Regions from separate parts of the Salinivibrio sp. PR932 genome, predicted to be linked through region 1. Evidence: predicted binding sites of a transcription regulator. Region 1 holds the regulator's gene; the other holds the start of a gene.
The links. Region 1 encodes PurR, which represses purine synthesis genes. Its sites were predicted from a motif close to TNANGNAAACGTTTNCNTNA; they were not measured.
Positions count from the first base shown of each region.

Region 1 (5,805 bases):
CTCCTTTCTCACGACTCGCGGAGTAGGATAAAGCTTTACCATTGCCCAGTTGATTGTCATCAGCATCGTGATAATAGCTCTGCACTAGCCAATCAATCTTATCCGTGCGCCCAAATACAGCGCCACTCGTACGCGATGCATTGTCGTTACTGTGGAAACCTTGCTTCAAGTAGCCACCAATATCTTGGTCAGCATCCAAGAAGTCTTGAGCAGATTTGGTGTTTTGCGCAACAATCCCACCAATCGCTCCTGAACCCCACACTGTGCTCGCGGGACCGCGAACAACATCAACAGTCTTGAGTAACTCCGGGTCGATAAACAAGCTTGAGCGATGCCCCAGAGAGAAATTCTGGCGTACACCATCAATCAGTTGGACCACGCGTCCGTTATCACTACTGAGCCCTCTAATCACTATGGCTTGTGATTCATCTCGCCCGCCACCGGCAATGGTTACATTGGGCAAATGGCGAATCAGATCCGCCACACTGGTTCCCTGCCGCTTTTCAATCTCTTCGAGTGATACCGTGCTCACAGCAGCAGCGCCGTTCGCTTTTTGTGCGTCAATGCGGCTCGCATACACCGATATAACGTCTGATGACGAATCCTCCGTGTTTTGCGTATCCGCAAACGCCGAAGGAATAAATGCCAATGTGCCAAGGGCAGCACCAATAGCAAGTTTGATCGCAGAAGGCATGAATAGGTTTGAGACATCCGTTTTTACCAGCATGGGTCTTCCTGTGCGTTAATTACAAATGAGAATCATGAACAATTTGGCAGGATTGTATTGATCATTAATGGCAATGTAAACGATAATTGCTCGTAATTAGGTTTGTAACTCATAATTACATTCCTGTTCGCTAACAGTGTGTAATGGACAGACGTCGAGCATTGCACTCACATTGACTGGTTTAATAAATAAAGGAATTCATCATGGCAACTGCCGCGGTTAGACTGCTTGCCCTCGTCTCTGCACTACTCTCACTCTCAGTCACAGCATCACCACGCATAGTCAGCGCAGGGGCTGGTGTAACAGACTTACTGGTTGAATTAGGCGCGACAGAACAGATAGTTGGCATTGATGTCACCAGCCATCTTCCGAACAAAGAAGTGCCGAATGTCGGCTACCACCGCCAACTTGCCGTCGAAGGTGTGCTGTCTTTATCACCGACTCTAGTCGTAGGCTCAGATGAAATGGGCCCTACCCCGGTTTTGGAGAAAATCGAAGCGTCAGGGGTAACCGTGGCTCGACTGTCTAGTGAACCCAGCGTCGAGACACTCAAAACACGGATTAAAAAAGTCGCGAGCCTGACTCATACAGAGTCCAAAGCCGCAGCCTTACTGGCCGATATAGACACCAAGCTTGCGACATTGAGAGCGCATGCCCCTAAAACCTCGCTCAAAGGTGTCTTTCTTTTGGTTCACCAAGGACGTCCTGCCAGTGTCGCGGGAGCCAATACCTCACCGGATACCTTGTTGTCGCTGATGGGTGCGACTAACCCTGCCGCCGCGGCGCTCAGTAGCTATAAACCACTGTCGCCAGAAGCGTTACTTGGCTTTGATCCAGACTTTATCTTGGTCATGCAGCGTTCTCTCGACCAGCTAGGCGGTGTTGAAGGGCTCGCTGATGCCGTGCCTTTACTCAATGCCACGCGCGCATTCCAACAGCAGCGAATTATTCCAATTGACGGCAGTGTATTAGTGGGAGGGCTTAGCTTGAAATCACTGGATGAAGCCATTCGTATTCAGCGCGCTGTCGTTGGAGAGAACGACTAATGCAAGCGTCTTTTCGATCCTCACAGTCGCATGTTTTTCCGGCGCTCATCGTCGCACTTGTCGTCGTAGGGATAACATCTATTGCGGTGGGACAATGGCAACTTGGCTGGCTGACCAGTTTACAGAGCTTAACCCCTTGGCATGACAATATTGAGCCGCATGTGCTCGCCATCGTTCAACAAGTTCGATTACCTCGAACCTTGCTGTGTATTTTTATCGGTGCATTGCTCGCCGTTTGCGGCACTTTGATGCAGGGGCTTTTCCGCAACCCGCTCGCTGACCCGGGTATTATCGGTGTCTCTGGCGGCGCATCATTAGGAGGCGCACTGGGCTTGCTATTGCTCTCTTGGGGCAGTATCGAGGCCAGCTTTGTGTTTTCGGTGCCTGCCTTTGCGTTTATCGGTGCACTACTGGCAACCCTATTTGTATACAGAATTGGCACAACGGCCATGGGCAGTTCGGTAACCATCATGTTGCTAGCGGGCATTGCGATCAGTGCTTTGTCCGGCGCTGCATTAGGCTTGATTAACTATGTTGCGGATAATCAAACGTTACGAGACATCGCCCTTTGGTCGATGGGGTCACTGACCGGTGCGACTTGGGGACAGATTGTTCTCACTGGCATCGCTGCATGCTTACTCACGGTATTTGCCTACCAGCGCGCACGCCACTTAAATGCCCTTTTGCTCGGTGAAAACGAAGCGGCGTATTTGGGCATTGATGTACACCATTTAAAACGCCTACTCATTGTTGTGACTGCGGCGGGAATGGGCATTGCGGTAAGTGCTGCCGGTCTTATCGGCTTTGTGGGTCTAGTGATCCCACACATTGGACGTTTAATTGCCGGCCCGGATCATCGCACACTGGTGCCCTTATCAGCCATTCTTGGTGCCCTGTTACTGACCTTGGCCGACATTGTTGCCCGTGTCATTGTCGCACCCGCCGAATTGCCGGTTGGCATTATTACCGCCCTAATGGGGGCTCCTTTCTTTCTATGGCTTCTTATTCAACAACGAAAAGCAGTGGTTCACGAATGACAGATTCTGCCCTTCAAATCTCCAAGCTCAGCTATGCGCTTAACGGCCGTCAACTGCTAAGCGAGATTAATCTCGCCTTTACTGCCGGCCAGTTACACGTTTTACTCGGGCCGAATGGTGCGGGGAAAAGTACACTGTTAAAGCAATTGATTAGCGACAAACATCAACATGGCAGTGTGCAGTTTTGGCAACAGCCAAAGAGCCAGTGGCAAGGCGAAGAATTTGCCCGACGAGTTGCCTTCCTGCCCCAACATAGCGGGCTCACGTTTGCATTCTCAGCACAAGAAGTGGTCGAGATGGGGGCGACACCACTAAAGGCAAACCGAGAACAGATCGCGGCCCTGGCTAACGAGCAACTAACGGCATGGGATATTAGCCATCTTGCTCATCGACCGTATCCGATTTTGTCTGGCGGTGAAAAACAACGCGTACACATGGCGCGCGTGTCATTACAGCTGGCACAAACCGCACCGGATCAAGCGATTCTGATGCTGGATGAACCCACTTCGGCCTTAGATATTACCCATCAACATTACACCCTAAAGCGCTGTCGAGCACTCGCTGACCAAGGAATGACAGTACTCGTAGTGTTGCACGACCTGAATTTGGCGGCGCAATACGCCGATCAACTGCATTTTCTGAAAGCAGGTCGAATCGTCCTATCCGGCGATCCGTGGCAGTGTTTTAGTAGTGATAGAGTGGCAGACATCTACCAATACCCGCTGACCGTATTGACGCACCCAGAGCATAACTGCCCACTGATCGTGTCTTAATTGACAAATACATCATAGCTGGCTCACAAAACCGCCTGTTGGTCCGTTTTCGCTGATCAGACCAATTGCGAGTGTGCGCCAACCTAAGTAAACTGAGAGCGCAACCGATTAGCTATGAGAATGGATGAAATCGGATTCGTTACCTTCGCAACCGTCTGATGTGCCGGGATTGTGAAAGACATCGCCGCTGAGAAACAGCGGCGTTTTTCTGTAAGGTCGCGAGTAACGATCCCTACGCATTACTACAAAGAAGAATCAAGATGGCAACGATTAAAGATGTCGCGCGTCTCGCCGGTGTATCGACCACGACGGTGTCGCACGTGATAAACAAAACCCGCTTTGTCGCAGAGAAGACGACTGAGAAAGTATGGCAAGCGGTTGAAGAATTGAACTACGCCCCAAGTGCTGTGGCGCGAAGCTTGAAGTGCAATACAACACGTACACTGGGTATGTTGGTGACTAAATCCACCAACCCCTTTTTCGCCGAACTGGTTCACGGTGTGGAAGACTATTGCTATAAGCAAGGCTACACGCTGATTCTCTGCAATACCGAGGGTAACCTTGAAAAGCAACGCGACTACCTGCGTATGTTGTCTGAAAAACGCGTCGACGGACTCATTGTGGTGTGCTCTGACCTCAACGAAGATTTGATGCTGTTATTAGAAAAAAAACGCGATCTGCCTATGGTCGTGATGGATTGGGGCAGTCATCATATCGATACAGACCGTATAGAAGATAACGCTGAATTGGGCGGTTACCTTGCTACCAAACACTTTATTGATAATGGTCATACTAGGATTGGCTGCATTTCTGGCCAAATGGATAAAAATACCTGTAAGCATCGCTTAAACGGTTATTTCCGCGCGTTAAAAGAAGCCAACATTCCAGTAAATGAAAATTGGTTGATTGAGGCAGATTTTGAAGCCGATCAAGCGCAAATTGCAGCGAAGCAATTAGCGACAATGTCAGACCGCCCGACCGCTGTGTTTTGTTTTAATGACATTATGGCATTAGCGGCCATTAGTACATTTAACGAGCACGGCTTGAAAGTGCCAGATGATATATCGGTGATTGGTTACGATAATATTGATCTCACCGAGTATTTCTCGCCACCATTGACAACTATTCACCAGCCCAAACGCCGCCTAGGCAAAACGGCCGTCAAGCTCTTGCTCGCGCGAATTGCCAACAACGAGACTCAACAGCAAGTGTTCGAAATGCAACCTGCACTAGTGAGTCGACAGTCAGTTAAAACACTATCTTAATGTTTTAACGAAATTTTTATGAAGAGCACCGTCAATGCCTTGGCGGTGCTTTTTTACGCGACTACTCTTCCTATAGTGCTTTTACTCTAGTTCATCAATTACACCCACCCTGAACCAAGATCACACTTTGCGTAATAGGAGAGGACGACATCGGTGTCTAATTATTATATGCTTAATAGCGATTGAACAAGGCAAACCATGGCGAAAGCATGGGACGCAAAGCCTCCGGCCTAATGGTAATTTGACATGATGTCAAAATATCAACGGTAGCGGGGTTGCCAACATATCAAAGCTGACAAATTTGATGGCTCGTTGACAATTCTGCGATCTTGCCTTGTTACATTATGACGTCTTTTTTAGGCATTAGTAATTCATCGAGATTTTAATCAAATGGATAAACCAGCTTTAAAGAACGCAATGAAGTTATTTGCCAAATTGGGCAGTATAAAGTCCCGTTCAATGTTTGGTGGGTTTGGTATCTTTTGTGAAGACACCATGTTCGCACTTGTCGTTAACAACACTCTCCATTTACGTGCTGGAAAAGAAAACGAAGCACTATTAAAAAAACAAGGCTTATCACCCTACGTGTATAAAAAGCGGGGCTTTCCCGTTGTGACGAAATATTTTGCGATTCCTGAATACTGGTGGGATGACCAAGATAAACTGCTCACTGAAGCCAAAGAAGCGCTGGATGTCGCGACACGCGATCGTACTTTGAAAAAACAAGCCGCACCGTCTCGTTTAAAAGACTTGCCTAATTTACGGCTCGCGACCGAGCGCATGCTGAAAAAAGCAGGTATTGAGACGCCTGAAAGCTTACAGCAACAAGGTGCCGTCAATGCCTATAAAGCGCTCCTTTCTGCGCATGAAAAAGAGCTAAGCTTGGAGTTACTGTGGTCACTAGAAGGTGCGATTACTGGCAAGCATTGGTCTGTGGTTCCACCCCAACGTCGCCAA
Region 1 covers NZ_MUFM01000007.1:55,071-60,875, reverse strand. Annotated here, with positions in the region: gene BZG84_RS05110 (TonB-dependent hemoglobin/transferrin/lactoferrin family receptor) at 1-727, opposite strand, end outside; gene BZG84_RS05105 (heme/hemin ABC transporter substrate-binding protein) at 931-1,773, shown strand; gene BZG84_RS05100 (FecCD family ABC transporter permease) at 1,773-2,810, shown strand; gene BZG84_RS05095 (heme ABC transporter ATP-binding protein) at 2,807-3,583, shown strand; gene purR (HTH-type transcriptional repressor PurR) at 3,844-4,848, shown strand; cyclic di-GMP riboswitch class I at 5,029-5,131, shown strand; gene BZG84_RS05085 (TfoX/Sxy family DNA transformation protein) at 5,239-5,805, shown strand, end outside.

Region 2 (5,805 bases), on a different contig from region 1:
GGCTATCACCTTTATCGGTACGCAGTTGTGGGGTCACGGTACGACGCACATCTTCCACGCGGCCAAAGGCGGTGATAATCAGCGACATCGGCGCGGTGACGGTTTTATTTTCACCGTCTTGCTGCCACTGGGTTTTCATCGACATCGAGTCTTTACCCACCGGAATGGTCAGTGACAGCTCAGGACACAGCTCCTCGCCAACGGCTTTAACCGCTTCGTACAAGCCGGCGTCTTCGCCCGGATGACCTGCCGCGGACATCCAGTTCGCAGACAGTTTAATGTTAGTCAGGCTACCAATATCGGCACAGGCAATATTGGTGAGTGCTTCTCCCACCGCCATACGGGCAGAGGCAGCAAAGTCAAGCAAGGCAGCTGGGGTACGCTCACCCATCGCCATCGCTTCGCCGTGATAACTGTCATAGCTGGCCGCCGTCACCGCACAGTTAGCGACGGGTACCTGCCAAGGGCCGACCATTTGGTCACGCGCAACCAATCCGGTCACCGAACGGTCACCGATAGTGATCAAGAAGGTTTTCTCCGCCACCGCCGGCAAGCGTAAAACACGCTCACAGGCTTCATCCAGCTCAATGCCTTGGGTGTTAAGCGCAACACCTGTCACTTGCTGACGCGTCACATCCCGGTGCATTTTGGGCGCTTTACCCAGCAAGATATCCATCGGCATGTCGATAGGGGTATTGTTGAAGTGGCTGTCTTCAAGCGACAGGTGACGCGCATCGGTCGCCTCACCAATCACTGCGTATGGCGCCCGTTCACGCTCGCACAAGGCTTCGAAAAGCGCCATATTTTCGGGTTTCACCGCCAAGACATAACGCTCTTGTGACTCGTTACACCAAATGGCAAGCGGACTCATTCCCGGCTCGTCATTTGGAATGTCACGCAAATTAAAGCGTCCACCGCGGCCGCCATCATCGACCAGCTCTGGCATGGCATTGGACAAGCCACCCGCGCCCACATCGTGGATAAAGGCAATCGGGTTGTTGTCGCCAAGTTGCCAGCAACGATCAATCACTTCTTGGCAGCGACGCTCCATTTCTGGGTTCTCACGCTGTACCGAGGCAAAGTCTAAGTCTTCCGCCGACTGGCCTGATGCCATCGACGATGCCGCCCCGCCGCCAAGGCCGATGTTCATCGCCGGGCCACCTAACACAATCAGTTTAGCGCCCACATCTATCTCACCTTTTTGCACATGGCCGTCGCGGATGTTACCCATTCCACCGGCGATCATGATGGGTTTGTGATAGCCACGCACTTCCTCACCGGCATGCGAGGTCACCAATTGCTCATAGGTGCGGAAATAACCCAGCAAGTTAGGTCGGCCAAATTCGTTGTTAAACGCCGCGCCGCCTAGCGGGCCTTCCAGCATAATATCGAGCGCAGTAGCAATGCGCTCAGGCTTGCCATAATCTCGCTCCCACGGCTGAATAAAGCCCGGAATTTTGAGGTTAGAGACGGAAAAACCGACCAATCCTGCTTTGGGTTTGCCTCCGACACCGGTTGCCCCCTCATCACGAATCTCACCGCCAGAGCCTGTTGCCGCGCCTGGCCACGGTGAAATCGCGGTAGGATGGTTGTGGGTTTCCACCTTCATCAAAATATGAGCCGGCTCATGGTGATATTGATAAGTGTGGCTGTCAGGGCTGGGGAAAAAGCGCCCAACGCTTGAGCCCGTCATCACGGCTGCGTTGTCTTTATACGCCGACAGCACGTTATCTGGGGTTTGCTCATAGGTGTTTTTGATCATTTTAAACAGCGACTTAGGCTGTTTTTGACCATCAATAGTCCAGTCGGCGTTAAAGATCTTGTGTCGGCAATGCTCTGAGTTAGCTTGCGCAAACATCATCAGTTCGATGTCGTTTGGGTTACGCCCCAGCTGGGTGAAGTTCTCGACCAGATAGTCAATTTCGTCTTCTGCCAGTGCCAACCCTAAGGCTTGGTTCGCCTCAACTAAGGCGGCTCGGCCACCGGAGAGAATGTCTACGCTATGCATCGGCGCAGGTTCCGCTTGCTCAAACAGCACCGCGGCGGCCTCAAGCTCATCGAACACAGCTTCCATCATCCGATCGTGCAACAATCCGATTAAGGTTGCGTGTTGTTCTTTGGTCAAAGGCGCAGATAACTGAATATAGTACGCTGTACCGCGCTCCAAGCGCTTCACCGCATCCAAGCCGCAGTTATGGGCAATATCGGTTGCCTTGGATGACCACGGCGACAAGGTGCCGGGACGAGGCGTAACGAGAAACAACGTCCCTTCAGGCGCATGCGGCGGTAAAGTGGGCCCGTAAGTCAGCAACTTTTCGAGCTTTTCGCGACTCGCGCTATCCAAGGGGTGATGCAAATCAGCGAAGTGAATAAACTCAGCATACAGTGCCGTGACTGGCAACTGATGCGCTTGACAGCTAGCCAGCAGTTTATTGACACGAAACTCAGACAGTGCGGGGGAACCACGCAAAATATCCATGTGCGTACGTCTCTCGTTAGCAGTTAGTGAAAGGGGTATACCCAAATTAACACGCGTTGACATGTAAACTTGGGTATCACCACTCACACTGGCAGCCTTTGCTGTCCGCAGGTTCACGCCCATTTTTTGCTGGCCTTTTAAGCAAGCGGCGGCCATTATAGGGGAAAATCTTCGCGGGCAACACACCTGACGCAACCGTTTGCGCAAAAAATTTCCCCTCTATCGGTCGGACGCCTATTCACGTAGAATGGAGGGTCCATTGATCACGGCCTGTGTCTTCACGCCGGCCCGCAACAAGAGCAACAGCCTTTGAGACAGCGTCGATTTACTCTGCCATCTTGGATTGCCTGCGTGGCCCTTGTGCTGCTAACCCTGCCTTTGGCGGGCTGTGATTGGCATTTTGATGATCGGACGACCCTCGAAAAAATCCGCGATCGCGGTGTGCTACGAGTGGGCACACTCAACAACCAGCTTTCTTATTACATCGGTCCCAATGGCCCAACCGGCCTAGATTATGATCTAGCCAAGCGCTTTGCCGACAAGCTGGGCGTGAAATTGGAAATGACGCCCACCTATACGCTTTCTGGCCTCTTTCCAGCACTAGAACGTGGCGATGTCGATATTATTGCCGCGGGTCTGACCATCACACCGCAACGTCTTGACGCCTTTCGCCCCGGTCCTGCGTACTATTTTGTCAGCCAGCAAGTAGTGTATAAAAACGGCCACTGGCGACCGCGTGATGTCGACGACTTCAACCGAGATGATGCTGTGATGGCAGTGGTTGAAGGCTCCAGTCATGACTTAACACTGCAATCACTGAAAAAAGCCCATCCCGCACTGTCTTGGCAAGTCGTCCAAGATGCCGATGACGACGAACTCCTCAAACAAGTCGCGAATGGTGACATCGACTTTACCATTGCCGACTCCGTCGATATTGCGCTGATCCAACGCACACACCCTGATATCACGGTCGCGATGGAACTGAGCGAAGACGAGCCCGTAGCTTGGTTTATGAAAAAGCAAGGCGATAGCAGCGCTTACGCCTTAATGGTGGAATTTTTTGGTGATCTCGCCCAAAGCGGTGAACTGGCGATTTTAGAAGAGAAATATTTTGGTCACGTGGATCAGTTTGATTACGTCGATACCCGCGCCTTTTTGCGCGCGATTGAGAGCAAACTGCCCAAGTGGGAGCCGCTATTTAAAAAGTACGCCAATGAATTTGACTGGCGTTTGCTCGCCGCCCTGTCTTATCAAGAATCACATTGGAACCCTCGCGCTATTTCACCGACTGGTGTGCGCGGCATGATGATGCTGACCTTACCGACCGCGAAATCTGTCGGCGTACGTAACCGCCTTGATCCCGAGCAAAGCATTAAAGGCGGCGCCCTTTATCTGCAACGAGTATTAGAACGCGTACCTGATAGCGTGAACCCGCATGAGCGTATTTGGTTCGCCCTCGCCTCGTACAATATCGGCTTTGGCCACATGATGGATGCACGCCGCCTCACGGAGGCACAAGGGGCCAACCCTAACTCGTGGAGTGATGTGAAAAAGCGTCTGCCCATGCTCGCCAAGCGCCAATACTATACCCAAACACGCTACGGCTATGCGCGTGGATACGAAGCGTTAAGTTACGTCGAAAATATCCGCCGTTATTATCAAAGTATTCTAGGCTATGAAAAAGCGCACATTGAAGCGCTCGACAATGAGCAGGTTGAAGACTTAGGCGGCCTACAAACCATTGTCGCGCCAGCGCCTGAGCAAGAGTCTGAAACCGTCACAGACACTGACGAAACGTCACCACAAAGCGACGCTAACCAGCAACAGCAATGAGGGCAGTATGGTTCCGAGAAAACGGCTCGTGAGAAGTAACTTCCGTAAAAACACGATTTCCGCCGCTAACCGGCGTAAGCGCATGCGTCAAAATATGCACAAGAAAGTGCTTTGGCGACAACGTACGTTTGCCATCCGCGAGTTCGCCGCCTTTGACGATGCATTTTAATCCTCGCCCTGCCCTCGAGCCGCTTTTTTAGCGGCTTTTTTTTCGGCTCGGCGACGACGGAAAAACGCCTGAAGCTGCTCACGGCAAGCATCTTCAAGCACTCCCCCTTGTGATGCCACATGATGGTTCACGCCCTCGTAACTGAGCAAGTTCATCACCGACCCTGCCGCACCGGTTTTAGGGTCGGAGGCGCCAAAATACACGTTGCGAATACGGCTATGCACCATAGCTGCAGCACACATCGGACAAGGCTCTAAAGTGACATACAAGTCAGCATCAATCAGGCGATAGTTCCCCAGCACTTGACCTGCTTGGCGCAGTGCCATGATTTCCGCATGCGCAGAGGCATCATGTTGGGTAATTGAACGGTTCCATCCGGTCCCGACAATCTCCCCTTGGTATACCACCACAGCCCCGACCGGCACCTCACCCTCTTGCTCGGCTTTTTCCGCTAGCGTCATGGCGTGGCGCATGTATTTTTCGTGCTCGTTTGATGGCGTTTGCAACTCGCTCATTCAAAACCCTGTAACTTCACCCATTGAGATGGCGCCAAGTATACGACACAAATAAGCCGGCTCGAAGGCCGGCTTGTCTATCGTCACATTGGAACGCGTTATTGAACCAAGTATTGATAGCTTGCTTGAATGCCCAACGGTAACCCAACCGCCCAATAAGCCAGAAGGAAAAGCGTCCAGCCCACCAGCATAGTGATGGAGTATGGGATCATTAACGAAGCCACAGTGCCAATCCCGGTCGATTTCACATAGCGCTGGCAATACACCACCACTAGCGGGAAGAACACCATCAATGGCGAAATAATGTTAGAGACGGAGTCACCCACACGATACGCCGCTTGCGACAATTCAGGAGAAATACCGACAACCATCAGCATTGGCACGAGAATCGGCCCAATCAGTCCCCATTTTGCCGATGCCGACCCGATCAGCAAGTTGACCATGGCGGTCAGCAGGATCATACCCACAATCGTCATTTCACCCGGCAATTTCATCGATTGCAGCAACTCAGCGCCGTTGAGCGCTAACAAGGTACCAATGTTGGATTGGGTAAATGCAGCCAAAAATTGCGCGCAGAAGAACGCCATCACCATGTACGCACCCATAGTCGCCATGGTATCCGACATGGATTTGATTACGTCTTGGCTGGTTTTAAAGGTACCTGCGGTTTTGCCGTAGACAATGCCCGGAATAATAAAGAGCACAAAAATCAGCGGTACGATTGATTGCATAATCGGCGCATCAAATGCAGTCAGTTCCCCTGACGGAGAGCGAAGTGGCGATGTTTCCGGCCAAGCAGCAGCAACAAG
Region 2 covers NZ_MUFM01000013.1:59,549-65,353, reverse strand. Annotated here, with positions in the region: gene purL (phosphoribosylformylglycinamidine synthase) at 1-2,479, opposite strand, end outside; gene mltF (membrane-bound lytic murein transglycosylase MltF) at 2,843-4,312, shown strand; gene BZG84_RS16385 (hypothetical protein) at 4,320-4,481, shown strand; gene tadA (tRNA adenosine(34) deaminase TadA) at 4,478-4,996, opposite strand; gene BZG84_RS08455 (AbgT family transporter) at 5,095-5,805, opposite strand, start outside.
Region 2: the regulator PurR is predicted to act here: its motif matches at 2,667-2,686, upstream of purL (phosphoribosylformylglycinamidine synthase).